2 regions of the Turicibacter bilis genome follow, and region 2 is predicted to be linked to the other one. Evidence: riboswitches for the same ligand, from Rfam matches in the RefSeq annotation. Region 2 holds a riboswitch; the other holds the start of a gene.
The links. A riboswitch is a leader RNA that binds a small molecule or an ion and turns the genes downstream of it on or off. The one in region 2 is predicted to bind cyclic di-GMP.
Positions count from the first base shown of each region.

Region 1: it holds a riboswitch for cyclic di-GMP, as region 2 does, so the genes downstream of both, J0J69_RS11690 (glycoside hydrolase family 6 protein) here and J0J69_RS06755 (Ig-like domain-containing protein) in region 2, are expected to answer to the same signal.

Region 1 is NZ_CP071249.1:2,414,545-2,422,676, forward strand. It holds gene gltB (glutamate synthase large subunit) at 1-2,903, shown strand, start outside; gene tnpC (IS66 family transposase) at 3,116-4,714, opposite strand; gene tnpB (IS66 family insertion sequence element accessory protein TnpB) at 4,778-5,098, opposite strand; gene J0J69_RS11680 (hypothetical protein) at 5,173-5,352, opposite strand; gene J0J69_RS13570 (energy coupling factor transporter S component ThiW) at 5,456-5,668, shown strand; gene J0J69_RS11685 (hypothetical protein) at 5,745-5,867, opposite strand; cyclic di-GMP riboswitch class I at 6,094-6,180, shown strand; gene J0J69_RS11690 (glycoside hydrolase family 6 protein) at 6,401-6,805, shown strand; gene J0J69_RS11695 (NPCBM/NEW2 domain-containing protein) at 6,809-8,132, shown strand, end outside.
Region 2 is NZ_CP071249.1:1,386,179-1,394,310, forward strand. It holds gene J0J69_RS06725 (DNA-deoxyinosine glycosylase) at 1-10, opposite strand, end outside; gene J0J69_RS06730 (putative ABC transporter permease) at 21-563, opposite strand; gene J0J69_RS06735 (hypothetical protein) at 708-980, shown strand; gene J0J69_RS06740 (TrkH family potassium uptake protein) at 1,758-3,053, opposite strand; gene J0J69_RS06745 (TrkH family potassium uptake protein) at 3,751-5,046, opposite strand; gene J0J69_RS06750 (PTS sugar transporter subunit IIB) at 5,330-5,629, opposite strand; gene J0J69_RS06755 (Ig-like domain-containing protein) at 6,311-6,721, opposite strand; cyclic di-GMP riboswitch class II at 7,012-7,096, opposite strand; gene J0J69_RS06760 (RNA polymerase sigma factor) at 7,754-8,132, shown strand, end outside.

The DNA.
Region 1 (8,132 bases), 1.0 Mb from region 2:
TCTGTCCAGATATTCAGAACTTTGAAGAAAATGAGAAAAAATTTGCTTACACAAAAGCTGAATATTTACAAGAGTTAAAATCATTAGTCGAGACTGGAAAAGAAGCCATTGGCTCATTCCCTTATACAGCGGCTTTAAATTTATTACAAGATCGTCCACAATTATTCTTTGATTTCTTTAAACAAAACTTTGCTCAAGTCACGAATCCACCATTAGATTCGATTCGTGAAAAATCAGTCTTCTCATTAACTTCCAGCTTAACGTCTGTTACTTCATTACATGATGGTAAACTCGATTTCCCAGTTTATGAATTTTCAACACCGTTAATCACGAGTGATCAGTTTGAAGCCATTTTAAATGAGAAGCAATTTAATCCAGCGATTATTAGCTTAGCTTGCCAAACAACCCTTTGTGAATCGATTGAAATTTTCAAAGCTAATATTAAAAAGACGGTTAATGAAGGAACAAAGGTCATTATTTTAGATCAAGAAGCAGCGGGAAAAGTTATTCCGTCATTAATGGCAACGACGGTGGCACATGATGTATTAGTTGACTTAGGAAAACGTCTAGAAGTTCGTTTAGTTGTGAAATCGGCAGATGCACGTTTACCAATTCATCATGCGATGTTAATTGCTTATGGAGCAGACGTTATTTTTCCATATTTCTGCTATGAATATATTGCGCGTCAGGTAGAAAATAAAGATGAAGCATTGAGTACTTATATTAAAGGATGCGATGCTGCTTTATTAAAATTAATGGCGAAGATGGGGATTGCAACGATTGCTTCTTATCGTGGATCAAAAGTATTTGAAGTCGTTGGTCTAGATGAAGAAGTCACATCTTTATTCACAACAAAAGCTTCTATTTTTGGTGGAAAATCATTTGAAGACCTTGATGCCAATCTGCTTGGAGAAGGTCTTGACTTAAATAAAGTAAACGAATATCAAAATATGGATTCAACTTTCATGAACCATGCTTACTCGAAAAAGTTCATTAAAGAGATTAAAGCAGCTGTTGTTGCGAATGATTATGATGCGTTCAAAGCCATTATGGAAGCCGAGCGTAACCGTAAAATCAACTTACGTGACTGTTTAGAATTGCAGAGTGAGACTCAATTACCACTTGAAGAGGTACAAAGTGAAGAAGAAATCGTTCGTCAATTTGTTGCCTCAGCCATGTCATATGGGGCCTTGTCGATTGAAGCTCATCGTACGATTGCTCGTGCGATGAACGAACTAGGAGCGGCTTCAAATAGTGGTGAAGGTGGAGAATTGGTTGAGCGTTTTGGGACAATCACAGCCTCAAAAGTGAAACAAGTCGCATCAGGCCGCTTTGGAGTGACGTATGATTACTTAAGAAGTGCCCAAGAAATTCAAATTAAAATGGCACAGGGAGCAAAACCAGGAGAGGGTGGACACTTACCAAAATCAAAAGTCGATGAACATATCGCCCGTGTTCGCTATGCGAAACAAGGAGTAGATTTAATTTCACCACCTCCACATCATGATATTTATTCAATTGAAGATTTAGCTCAATTAATTTATGATTTACAAACAACAAATCCAAGCGCAACGGTGAGTGTGAAATTAGCCTCATTAGCTAATGTTGGAACCATTGCGAATGGAGTTGTTAAAGCGGGTGCAAAAAAAGTTGTTATTTCAGGATTTAATGGCGGAACCGGAGCTTCTCCAAAATCATCATTAAAATATACTGGGCTACCATGGGAGTATGGATTATTCCAAACTCATAAATCATTACTTGAAAATGATGTACGTCATGAAACGCTGATTCAAGTAGATGGACAAATTAAGTCAGGATATGATGTTGTTTTAGGATCAATCTTAGGAGCGGATGAATTTGGATTCGGAACGATGTGCTTAGTCATGGTAGACTGTATTGGATGTAAGCAATGTCATACTGGAAAATGTCCAGCAGGAATTACGACACAAAATGAAACATTACGTTCACGTTTAAAAGAGGATCCAACAATGTTAAAAACATATATGACATTTGTTGCTCGTCAAACTCGTGAATTAATGGCTAATTTAGGTGTTCGCACGTTAGCAGAGCTTCGTGGACGTACAGAATTGATTCAAATTCCAACAGAAAATGCATATCATTTAAAGCTTGACTGGTTAGAATCATTACCAGTGACACAAGAAATGAATGTGGTGAATCCGACACTTAATGCAGTCAATCTGTCAACGAATGAAGTTAATACGATTGATACGTCTTTAAGAACACTTGGGGTTCAATTTGTGAGTGAGGAAGCACGTACATTTAAAACATATGGCTATGCGGGACAAAGTTTTGGAGCTCTTATGAATGAAAGTGTTGAGTTAATCCATACAGGCTATGCAAATGATTATGTTGGGAAAGGATTAAGCGGTGGACATATCACGGTTAAAGCAGACGAAACGACACGTAAAAAAGCCGATCAAGATCCGACTTATACAAATCATCACTTAATTGCTGGGAACACGATTCTTTATGGAGCAACATCAGGAACATGTTATTTAGAAGGTCGTGTTGGAGAACGTTTTGCTGTTCGTAATTCAGGAGCAACAGCCGTCAACCACGGAATGGGTGTTCATGCTTGTGAATATATGACAGGCGGGGTTGTTGTCTCACTTGGATCGGTTCAAGCGAATGTTGGAGCCGGAATGACAGGTGGATTACTATATCTATACAAAGCAAAATATTTAAATGAAAAATTAAATGAATCTTATGTTAAAGCATTTGACATGAAAAATCGTCATATCGAGATTTTAAAAGAAATATTAGTTGATTATGTCGCAAAAACAAACAATCAATTAGCCACACAAATTTTAAATAACTTCGAACACGAAGTTTTAAACTTCACCCTCGTCACATCAGCTGACTATTATCAATTAGAACTATAACTAAAAGGGACACCTCGTTTGAGATGTCCCTCTTTAAATTTCTTATAATTCATTACTGATTTCTTTGTTTAGAATTTGATATCACGACTTTATCAATGTTTTTATTATTTTTTTGAAAATAAAGTTTGAAAGGTAAGCGGGTAATAATAACACGTATAGAAAAAAGAAGACCTCACCTGTAGACTGAAAGTACAGATGAGGTCTCTTTTCTTTTAGATTCCTTTACAATATTCTTGAACATTTTTTGCCCATGGTAAAAAGTCCTCCAAGAGCTTTGGTTTCATTAAAAACTCAACATTTGGTAGGTGTTCAAATAAATAAGTTAAATACTTATAGACATTTAAGCCATGTTCCTTAGCCGTTTCGATGACGCTATAAATGATCGTATTGGCTTCAGCCCCTGATAAGCTTGTTGAAAATAAGTAATTTTTCCGTCCAATCACCACGGTTTTGATGGCACGTTCGGCACGATTATTCGATACTTCTAATCGTCCATCTTTCAAAAATGCCATCAGTTCTTTCTTTTGATTTAAAACATAGTGAACCGCAGTTTGTAACTTACCTTTCATGGGAATGAAGCTCCCTAGAAAGTCATAAAAAGCTTCGATCACTGGCTTGACCTGTAACTGACGTTGCTCATAACGCTCCTCAGGCGATAATTCCTGGAGTTCTCGTTCAATCTTAAAAATTTGGTTACAGTAGTCAATGGCTTGTTTTGCTTTCCCATTCTTCCCTGGCACATCCTTGAACTTGCGACGGGCATGCGCCCAACATCCCACTAATTCAATATTCGGTAAGTTCTTATATCCGGAATAACCATCACAATGCAGGTAGCCTTTAAATCCATCGAGTAATTGTTCAGCGACGACTCTTGCACGAGTTAAATCTGCGTGATAATAAACGATGGGTGTTTCGCATTCTTTACCTGTTTGAATTAACCAGATTCGTGCTTGAGAGGTTGGGTCACGTCCATCCGTTCGATTTAACACTTGATAGTGTGTTTCATCGGCATGAAGAACTTCTTCTTTTACTAAGATTTTGGCGAAATAATCGTAAAGTGGGCGTAACCAATCATTGGCGACTTTGATCATCCAGTTCGCCATGGTGCGTCGACTTAATTCTAAACCATACGTCTTCCATTCTTTCTCTTGACGATAAAGGGGGAGGCTTAATTCATACTTTTGATGAATCATCCAGGCTAGAACACTAGGCCCAGCTAAGCTCCTTTGGATCGGTCCTTTAGGGACTTCAGCACATTGAATGGGCTGTGGTTCATAGAAATCATCATGACAATCACACTTATAAGCGTGTGAATAGTACACTTTTTTATATAACTTGGCTGGGATAAAACAAACCTCTTCACGAATAATTTTCTTTCCTATCGGTTTCATCTTTTCACCACAAGACTCACATTGGCAAGCTTCATCGTGTAACTCACAGTGAACTTCTTCAATCGGTAAATCTTTGGTTAACTCGGCTTTACGACCGGATACCTTACGTCGACGATACGTGATTTCTTCTGTGGGTTCAGTCTTTGTTTCGTGGTTTTCTAAATGAGGATCCTCAAAAAGTGAGAGTTGATTGGGATCAACTTTAGTTTTCTCGCTTGAGGATCCAAAAAGCTTTTTTGTTAGAAATTCTACTTGTTCCGTTAATTGTTGAATTTTTAGAGTCTGCTCAGTGATTTGTTGATCTTGTTGAGTGATTCGTTGAGTTTGTTGATCCAGTTTTTTTAATAAGTTCTGATTTTCTTTGATTAGTTTTGATTCAAACGTACTCAACGGTGCCACCTCTTTTTCTAAATGATTCATGTTAGGCTTAGTATGCCCAAAAGTAGATAGAAAATACAGGTTTTATTACCATTTTATAATGATTTAAATCAGACATCCTGTTTGAGCTGGTTTAATGGCTTTAGGTTGTTGGATAGATAAGCCTTCAAGTAGCCAACGAAGCTCCTGACTCGTTAATTTTTTGACTTCTTCTTGGTTTCGTGGCCATTGAAGGTTACCCTTCTCAATCCGTTTATATAATAAGATAAAACCGTCTTTATCCCAATAAAGGGCTTTGAATCGATCTTTTTTTCGTCCACAAAATAGGAAAAGGGCATCGTTAAATAAATCAAGATTATACTTGTTCGTAATGATACCTGCTAGTCCATCAATGCCACAGCGCATATCAGTGTGACCACAAACGATGGGTCACCTACCATTTACGAAGTAAATATCTCCTCCACTGGTAGGGAATAAATATGTTTTGAACATTCGAGAAATTAACGAGCATATTTAGACATCTCCGCTAAAACGGCATGTAAGATATGTTTATCAACTCCGTTATAAAACGTCGCTTCAGCACCGTTTATTTTGAAGTAACATGAAGGGATATCGGTATAGCGCTGATCAGATGAAGGTTGATTCAACTGAACAGGAACAATGATCGGATTTTCTTTCATAAAAAAATTGACCTCCTTTTCTTTGATAGCTTCATTTTAGCTCAAAGTTGGAGGTCAAAATAGACAGGTTTATATTACCCGCTTACTTTGAAAGAATACTTTAATAGGAAGTGGATTAGAGTTTCCTAGAAGTATAGTTGGAGCTTTTTTTAGCAGGATATTTATTAAACAAATTGAGTTAGCTGTATCAGATGAAATCATAGGAACATGGATTTTAGGCGCACTTTTAACTTATCCATTATCAACACTGGTACTTGGAAAAGAAGTGGCGGTCTTGGTTTATCTCGTTCTATTTCAATTAGTTTGGGAGAAGTGAATCTAACAAAAAAGACTGGCTAGCGTCCTAGCAGTCTTTTTGTTAGTGTATTCTATGGTTCGATATGCGTTAAAGGTTAATGTTTTTGTTCTTTTTTCTTTGTTGTGACACCTGTTCCAGGAACAGGTTCACCAGGTTCATAAATTTTACCTGGTTGTTTCACTTTCTTTTCATTATACTTATGCATTTTACCAGACATCGTAATTCACCTCCATAATCGTTATCATTTACTAAAATGATAGAACTAATCCATAAAAGTAAAAATAATCAGATCATTAGATAAGAGAAAAAAATTAGATGTATTAAAAATAATGGTAATCATTCTAAATTTTATAAATTAACCTTGCTGTTAAAGAAAAAATATGGATAAAATTCGAAAAAATATTTTAATTATGGAAAAAATATTATAAAATGTATGTGTAAAGTGAATATATTGGCAAATCTAGGGAAATCTAGAGGCGCAAAGCTAAAGGGGCTAAGGTTTATATAAACTATGCCAGCCAGTTGCCGAAGAATGATAATTCTTTGTATTTCATAAAAGAAATAATAACAAGCTTTGAACAGGCTTTTTTTATGATGTTTTTTTGTGATATTGAAATAAGATGGCAACTACCTTTTATAGGTAGTTTTTTTATTCTTAGGCGTGGTACCCTTCTTGCTTATATAAGCAATAAGAGAAATGAGTAGTTTTTTATCACTTTCGAATTATCATTAAGAAAAAGGGGTAAGATCATGAAAAAAAGTTTACCGAGTGTATTAGCATTATCACTAATTATCTCAAATTTTTCGCCAACACTAAGTGTATTCGCCAATGAATGGCAAACACAAGTGAAAGTTTCAGAAGAAGAAACTAAAGAAAATAAAGTGAGTGAAGCGATTGTTAGAGGCTTTGCATTAAATAGCTATGATAACTTTAATGCTTACAATGAAAAGTATCGCGTCTCACGAGATGAGATAGTCTCATTCTCAAATAATGGGGGACAATATAATTCAAGTTCGTTAGATAAAGCATTTGATAATAATTTATCAACTCATTGGGAAACTGGAACAAAAAATACTTCCTCATTTATCAATGAAGTGATTATTGAATTTAATCAGATTAAATCTATTGATCGTATTGTTTATGCCACTCGATAAGATGTGGCTAAAGGAAAAGGATTCCCAAATGAATTTGAAATTTATGCTTCGTTGTCTGGGGAAGATGATGATTTTCGATTAGCTGTTACTGGAAGTCATACTACAACAGGAAATATGATGGAGTTTAAGTTTGATACGATTCAAGCTAAAAAAATTAAATTTGTTTTTAAATCAGCTAATCAAGATTGGGCCAGTGCATCAGAATTTTGGTTCTATAAAGAAGATGCACTTCTGAATCAAATGAATCACATTTTTACGAATGAGTCTAAAAATGAACTAAGTGAAGAATTTAATACCATTGAGAAGTTAAATGAATTTGAGGTTCTTGCACAGCAACATCCATTTTATGATGATTTTAAAGAGGATATTGCTAATGCTCGAATTTTATTAGAATTAACAGAAGTTAACTATATGAATGCGATGATTTCAACGTTTACTTCTTTTGATGATGAGAGATTAGAGGCTTATGATGCATTATATAAAGTGCCTTCTGAAAAAATCACAAGTATCACGACGAATGGTGGTCATTATGCAAGTCATAGCATTTTAAATGCAATGGATAATGACATCAATACAAGATGGCATTCGAGATCTCAAAATAGTTCAAGCCATACGAATGAAGTTATTATTACATTAGAAGAATTAACAACAATTAATCGCTTAATGTATTCAAATAATCACTCTAGAGGATATGCCCAAGCATTTGAAATTTATATCTCAAAAACATCTCAAGGTGATACATTTGAAAAAGTAACAGCTGGAGAGATGGCGATTGATACAAAAAATACGATGGAGATTTTATTTAATCCAACAGATGCACGTCGTATTAAATTTGTGTTTACAGAAGGATATGAAAACTGGGCAATTGCTTCTGAGTTTGGAATTTATAAACCAGATAGTATCTCTGAAGTAATGGATCGCTTATTCATAGATAAGACTATGAGTGAATTAAACCCGGAATTTGCTACAATTGCAATGATAGAATCATTGACTGAACAGGTAAAAAATCATCCATTTGCCGATGAGTATATGGAAAAGTTGAACATTGCTAAAGAGTTAATAGAATTTGGTACCATCCAATCGGGAACTTCTAATGTAAGTAAATTTACACCATTCTATACAGAATATATCAAACAATATGATGAGATGTTCCGTGTGCCTATTTCTGCGATTAGTAATAATGGTGGAAATTATCCAGGAGCCCCACTTCAATATGCAATTGATGAAGATGTCACAACACATTGGGAGACTGGGAAACCTAATAGTGATACATTTAAAAATGAAGTTATTTTAACGTTAGAAAAAACAACAGAAGTCGATCGTTTAA
Region 2 (8,132 bases):
CGACTGCCATATATTATCCCTCATTTCTTTGACTCAGACATTATTGTTTGATTCATTATAACATGTTTTCTAATAGTCAATCCTTCATCTACTAAAAAGGCGATGATTAAAAAGGGGATTAAGACAAACCAAGTTGAAAAGAAGGGTTTATACATATATGCTTGAATAAACGGTTGTACCCATCGAATTCCGATATAAGTCAGGGCTGTCCAATAAAGAGAAAATTGAAGACATATTAAACCATGGACATTCCATTTTAAGTTATGATAATCCCAATAATCGACGTGAAACACATGTCTTGTTAATAAACCTGACAAATATTCTACTGTAGTTGGAATAATAGCACATGGAATCAGTAGAAGCACTGTTGATAAGTTTAGTGTATCTTGAATTAAAATTAACAGTGACATAGCAATAGCATACATTGGCTTAAAGGGACCGTATAAAAAGCCATCTTCTTGAAAATGTCCAGTCATAACTAAACAATAAACTTCTTCGATAATCCAGCCAATAACTCCATATAAAAAGAAATTAAACAAAAAATATAAAAGATATGAAAACATCGAGCCACACTCCTTTTTAGTAGTTTGACTCGATCACGTGAAGTTATACTACTATGATTTGTTATTCCAGTTAAGAACATTCATAAATAGATTAGTTTAGGATAGACTATGAAGAGTTTAAATTAACATAAGGAGGATCGTTCCATGACAGAAAAGTATGATTACATGTTTAAATGGATAAAACAAGCAACGAAGCCAGAACGTCATATTGATGAAGTAGAGGAGTTTGCGAAAAAACACCCTGTCTTATTTATGAAATATCATAATTTATTTAAACCAATTGTTAGTCTTGATGAAACAGATGAAAAGTATATAGAAGCAAAAGAAAAATTAATTAAATTATTCTCTGAAAACGAAGATAAATTTAGACCTGTCTTAGGGGCAGTTAAAGAAAAGTTTGCTGGTAAATATTTTTAATTAGCATAAAAAGCTTCTCATTCATATTCTATATATAAACAGAAATAAAATCTACATTTATCACGACACACTAAATGTTTGATCGTTGTGCCGTGGGTCACCTGGCGATTATCAAAGATAATCTAATCCTCCGCTGCTAGGGAATGGGTCACCTACCATTTTCGAAGAAAATGTATCTACCACTAGTAGGGAATGGGGCCCACAGCAGTGAGCATGGCGAACAATCCTCCTTTGCTGGGGTAGGGTCACCTACCATGCGAAGCATGTATCCTCCACTGGTAGGGAGTTCAAGGCAGACTATAGTCCAGCTAAAAGTTTTTTACGATGTAAAACACTTATCTGGACTTACCATCCGATTCAGATATGGGAGTGTTTTTCTGAAATTACACACAAATTTACTATGAAAATTGCGACTGCTTTTGCAGTTGCTTTTTTTTATTGTCGTATCAATAGTTATAAGTATTTTTAAAGATAAGCAACATTAAAAAATGTTACTATTTTTACATATTAAATTTAGTCGGTCATAAAATGATGACCACTCTATTTTGTCTAACAAAAAGTCTTGTAAAAATATAAACAAAATAAGAAAAAGTAGGCTTAACCTATTGGTTTTACCTACTTTAAGGGAGTTGCAAAAACTTATGTAATTTTTAATGTAAAACTTCATGTAAAAAGACTAAAACTCTCCCTAAACTGAAACCGATGTGGACTTACATAGGAGCTTTTTTTTTATGTCTTCTGATTATCTTTAAATCAAAATCGTCTCTATTATTTGAATTAACCAATCGTGACCTGTTCTTCAGGATAATTAAATCGTGGAGCCATTTTTTGATAAGACCATATACAAGCAATACTAAGTGGTCCTACTCGTCCAATAAACATAGTAATCCCTAAAATTAATTTACTGAAATCACCTAGTTCAGAAGTAATTCCTAATGATAATCCAATAGTAGCTGTCGCTGAAACAACCTCAAATAAAACTTCGGTAAAAGTAAAATCAGACTCTAAAAATAGAATAACTAAAGTACTAACAATATTAATACTGATAGCCAAACAAAAAATACTAAATGCCTTAATGATACTATCCGTTGGAATTCGCCGCTTAAAGGCTGTTACCGGGGTATTAGTAGCAATCCCTTTAATACTTTGAATTATCGTAAAAAAGGTTGTTGTTTTTATTCCACCTCCCGTTGACCCGGGTGAAGTTCCTATAAACATTAAGATCATTAGAATTAATAAGCTAGCAGATGAAAAATTACTAATAGGTAGCATTGTAATTCCTGCTGTACAAGCTGAAATACTGTAAAACAATGCATCTGATAAACTAAAATGTTCTGTTACCATTAAAAGAAGAGTTCCAATTCCAATTAATAAACTAGTCATTATCATAATAACTTTTGTATCTAAACTAAATTTTCTAAATTGACGTTTGGAATAAATCTCAATCATTGGAACAAAACCAAATCCACCTATTAAACTCAGTCCAATAGTTGTCACATATAGTAATACATTCTCGCGATAAACTAATAAACTATGTGATCCATCTAAAATATCTAGACCTGAATTATTAAAAGTAGCAACTGAATGAAACGCACTAATCCCTAATGCTGACCAAAAAGGATAATCTTTAGAAAACACAATAAAACTTAAAACCATTCCAATTAATTCGACGATTAAGGTAAATTTCAAAACATATTTAATTAACCTAACACTCCCACTTAGTGAATTCAAATTTAGCCCTTCCATCAATAATAACCGCTGATATAAACCAAATTTCCGCTGAGCAATCAAGATAAAAATTGCTCCTATCGAAGTTACACCTAATCCACCAATTTGAATTAAAACAGCAATAATAATACGTCCAAATAAATTAAAGTATTCAGAGATATCTACTGCGACTAACCCAGTGACACAGACGGCACTAATAGATGTAAATAAGGCATCAATATAAGTAACCTCTTTTCCATCCATATGGGTAATCGGCAAAGATAAGATAAGTGCTCCTATCAAAATAACTGATAGAAAGAGAATTACTACATACTGTACCGGCCTTAATTTATTTAGATAAAACATACTTTTTCTCCCTATTAAACCTTTTTACTTTAAATTTTTAAGCTGATTCTATATATAAACAGATAAGTATTCTACATCTAAGGTGGCAAACAAAAATACTGATATCCTTTAATTTATAAAGACACCCTATAGTCCAGGGGTCACCTGGCGATTATCAAAGATAATCTAATCCTCCACTGCTAGGGAATGGGTCACCTACCATGCGAAGCATGTTTCCTCCATTAGTAGGGCTTAAAAGTTTTCCGATATGAAAAACTTATCTGGACTTATATATATAAACAGATAAGCATTCTACATCTAAAGTAGCAAATAAAAAATACTGATCTCTTTTACCTATCAAAACAGCCTATAGTCCGGGGGTTCCCTAGGCTAAGTGGCACAACCGAAAGGTTGTGATCCTAGCTATCCTCAATTGCTAGGGTATGGGTCCCCTGCCTTGCGAAGCAAGTATCTTCCACTGGTAGGGTATGGATCCCCTGCCTTGCGAAGCAAGTATCTTCCACTGGTAGGGTATGGTCCCCTAGGCTAAGTGGCACACTCGAAGAGTGTGATCTTAGCTGTCTACCGTTGCTAGGGTTATAAAAAAATTCTTTGAAGAAAATTTATCTGGACTTATATATTCATAAACTTCCTCCCAATTATTTTATAAAAAACAACCTATTGAACTAAAAGCTTCATAAGATGTTTTGTTTTTTATCTAACCAATCGTAATCTGTTCTTCTGGATAATTAAATTTTGGAGCTGCTTTTTGATAAGCCCAAACGCATGCAATACTTAGAGGTCCAAGTCGACCAATAAACATTGTCACACATAAAATTAATTTACTAATGACACTTAAATCTGGGGTAATCCCAGTTGAAAGACCAACTGTTCCCGCTGCTGAAACAACCTCAACAAACACCTCAATAAAAGTTAAGTTAGGTTCGACAATAAGAATTAAAAGCGTACTTGTTGTAATGACCATAATCGCTAAAGTAAAAATACTAAAAGCTTTAATAATACTATCTGCGGGAATACGACGTTTGAAAGCTGTCACTGGTGTATTCGTTGCAATCCCTTTAATACTTTGAATAATAGTAAAAAACGTTGTCGTTTTAATCCCTCCACCGGTTGATCCTGGCGATGCCCCAATAAACATTAAAACAGATAAAACGAGTAATCCAGCATGTGTAAAGCTACCAATTGGAACGGTAGAAAAACCTGCAGTACGAGCTGAAACACTGTGGAAGAAGGCGTCCATCCAACTAAATCCTTCCGTCATTTTCAATAAAAGTGTTCCAACAATTAATAATGTCACAGTCATGATTACAACAATCTTTGTATTCATACTTAGCTTTTTAAAGTTTCGTTTTGTATAAATCTCTATTGTTGTGACAAATCCAAATCCGGCAATAATAATTAACCCCGCCGTTGTTAGATTTAGTAATACACTTTCGCGATAAGGAATTAAGTTTTGTAATCCACCTAAAATATCAAATCCCGCATTATTAAAGGCAGCAACTGAATGGAATGCACTAATTCCTAAAGCTGACCAAAATGGATAATCTTGAGAAAAAACGATAAAGCTTAAAATCATCCCAATCAATTCAACGATTAACGTGAATTTTAAAACATATTTAACTAATCGAACAACCCCACTTAATGAGCTGAAATTCATCCCTTCCATTAAAAGAAGACGATGATGTAATCCAAATTTTTTCTGCATCATTAAAATAAAAGCTGCGCCAACAGAGGTGACTCCCAATCCACCAATCTGAATTAATAAAGCAATAATCGTTCTCCCTAAAACATTAAAATGTTCTGCTGTATCAATGGCAATTAATCCGGTTACACTAACGGCACTAGTCGCTGTAAATAAGGCATCAATATAACTGACTTCTGCCCCCTCCATATGCGTGAAAGGTAAAAATAACAGAAATGAACCTATTAGAATCACTAAGAAAAATCCCAAAACAACATATTGTGTTGGTTGTAACTTATTAAATCGAAGCACACTTAACCCTCCCTAATAATTTACTTATGATTATCTTTTGATAAATTGCTAATAGCTCTATGCTGAAAAAGATAACTCCTCCTTTCTGATAATAAAAAAGACTTATTAAAAGACTAACTGCCTTTTAATAAGTCTCGTCGCTATGATTTGACCAGAATCAAAATGATTCGAGTATGTTGATCAAATCCCACCTATCGTGTTAACTACTCCCTTATTTATAGAATAACATAACATGAATTAGGTCATTTGTTAAGCTTATTTATCTATTTATATACATTATTTTCTATAATCCCATTAAAGTTTTTGCCTGTTGTAAAACTTTTGCTCCATCCATCATCCCATAAGCACGCATATCAATCGAATCAACAGGGCATTTCGCTAAACTTTTAACACGTGATAATTCAAATCGTACTTGTGGGCCTAATAAAATAACATCAGCTTCAGATCCATGTTTTTGAGCTTCTGAAACAGAGTAAGCATTAATATCGCATTCAAACCCTTCTTTTGTTGCAACTTCACGCATTTTATTAACTAATAAACTAGTAGACATTCCAGCGGCACATAATAAAACGATTTTTTTCATCTTTAAAACCCCCTTTCTCCAAAATAAACAACGGTTACATTTATATTCTAACACACTTCAATGAAAGCGAAACACTTTTAATCTAACTCTTAAAAGGAGTTCGAAATTTAAAAAGGTAAGGGACCGTGTAGTGAAATGAAAGGATTGTTTGTAATACTTGGAATTGGGGCTTTACTTTTTTATATTACCGTATTTACTTTAATGTTGATTCGAATCGATACCTTATGTTTGATAATCATTGCTTTATTAGTTATTTACGCATATCTATAGCTTAGTTGTAGGCTTCTTAGCTTCTAAATGGAACTGGGGTCTACCACTGTTCATTGAATTATTATTTATCCTTAGCATCTTTTTTCTATATAACGAAACAGCTTGTGGATACTCTTATAAATATACGATCATTCCATATGTTGGAGTTATCTTAGCCTATATCAAAAAATAGTGGAAATTATTTCATAACACTTTCCCTTTTTAATTAAGAAATAGTACTCGATTCGATTCCTAGTCAAAGTAAAAAACAAAAAAAGCGTTGAATGACTCAACGCTTTTTTGGTATTCTTTATTTCTTTTTACGTAAAAGTGTTCCTAACATTAACGAAAGGCTACCTAAACCTAACTATGCAGTTGCAATTTAAATACTTGTCGGTGATTATTTGATTGATTTGGTTTTATTTATAGTATCTAATTAACAACAACATAACATGCAACAGTCTTCTCACCGACTGTCACTAAAACAACAGCTACTCCCTGATTAACTGCTGTGACTATTCCGTTTTTATCCACTTCAAGAATGTCTTCACTAGTAGACATGAAAAGTACTTGGTCATATGCCACATTGTCTGAATCGATTGTTACTTCTAATTTACATATCTCTCCAGAATTTAACTCTAGTTCTTCATAATTCAATGTTAGCATTTCAATATTGACTGATTTTACTGAAACTTGATCATTGACCTTCCTATCCTTTGTTATAGTTGTAGGATTCATTTGGATAAAGTTATTCTTACTCTCATTTAGGTTGTTTAGTTCAGTTTTAGTTTCTAACTTTGTTGTTCCCCCGACTATATTACTTGTAACTGAATTGTGTCTCAATTTGCTCTCTCCCTATCATTAGCCTTATTCTTAATCATTTTTATGTCTAAATTATAATCAAACAAATCTCTATCATCATAAAATTCTAATCTGATTAATTTCCTAATCTTGAACATGAGTCAGACAATAGAAAAAACTCTTATCACTAACGCTCAAAAGTAATTAGCATAAGAGTCGGTTGTGCTACTAACTCCATATATTCAAAGGACCTACATACAGAAATACTTCTTCGTTTCTAAATTTTTTTCTTAAGTAAGAAAAAAACTCTAAAAAAGATTATCTACCATAATCTTTTTTAGAGCCGGTTGCACTACTAACTCCGTATATTCCAAAGTGCCCACATACAGAATATACTTCCTCATTTCTCATCTTTCATCAAAATTTTATCATAAAGTAATTAAAAATACAATTATTTCCACAAATTGTTTATAAAAAAATCGATATGGAAACAGAAATGTATTTCATCATTCTATAGTAGGCTTAGTTGGCAATTCTTTTTAATACTAAGACAAACTATCGTCCAGGGGTCACCTACCATGCGAAGCATATTTCCTCAATTAGTAGGGAATGGGTCACCTAGCAGTTTTACTTGTAAAACAATCGACCATTGGTAAGGAATGGGGCCCACAGCAGTGAGCATAGCGAACAATCCTCCTTTGCTGGGGTATGGTCTCCTAGCGATTATCAAAGATAATCTAATCCTCCATTAGTAGGGCTTTAAAAGTTTTTACGATATGAAAAACTTATCTGGACTTATATACTTCATGTCTTATAAACTGATTTTTTTCACGTTCAAGCATCGTTGCTTTTAATGAGCGAATTCGAATTCGAGCGGCTCCTAAGTTACTTCCTTCAGCGATTTTTAATGGCGTATAGATTTTTGATTGATTCGATTAGTGAAAGTTATTCCTCGATTTACAATAAGATATCCTTAACGATAAAATAATAGATAAGAAAATTATGGATACAGTGTAACGATTTACTGATTTTTTTCCACTTATTATTAGGTTCATGAAGGAGGAGGTGGATCTTATGCCATTTTCAAAACGAATATTTCCTTCGCAAGTAAGGAGTGATGTGTATGAAATTGAACGGCTCTATCAAACGTATTCTGATGATTTATATCGGTATGTTTTTTCATTAACATTGAATCATTATCAGACAGAGGATATCGTTTCACAAACTTTTTTAGTTGCTATTCGAGCGATTGAAAAATTTCGCGGAGATTCCAGCATCAAGTCTTGGCTGATTGGAATTGCTCGACATGAATACTTTGCTTATATTAAAAAGAATCCAAGCATATATTCACTCGATCATGTGCCAGAAATGGCGACAATCTCTCAAGTGGATAATACAACTGAGGAGGTCTTAAAGTTCATACAGACCTTTGAAACCCCAGCTAAAGAAATTT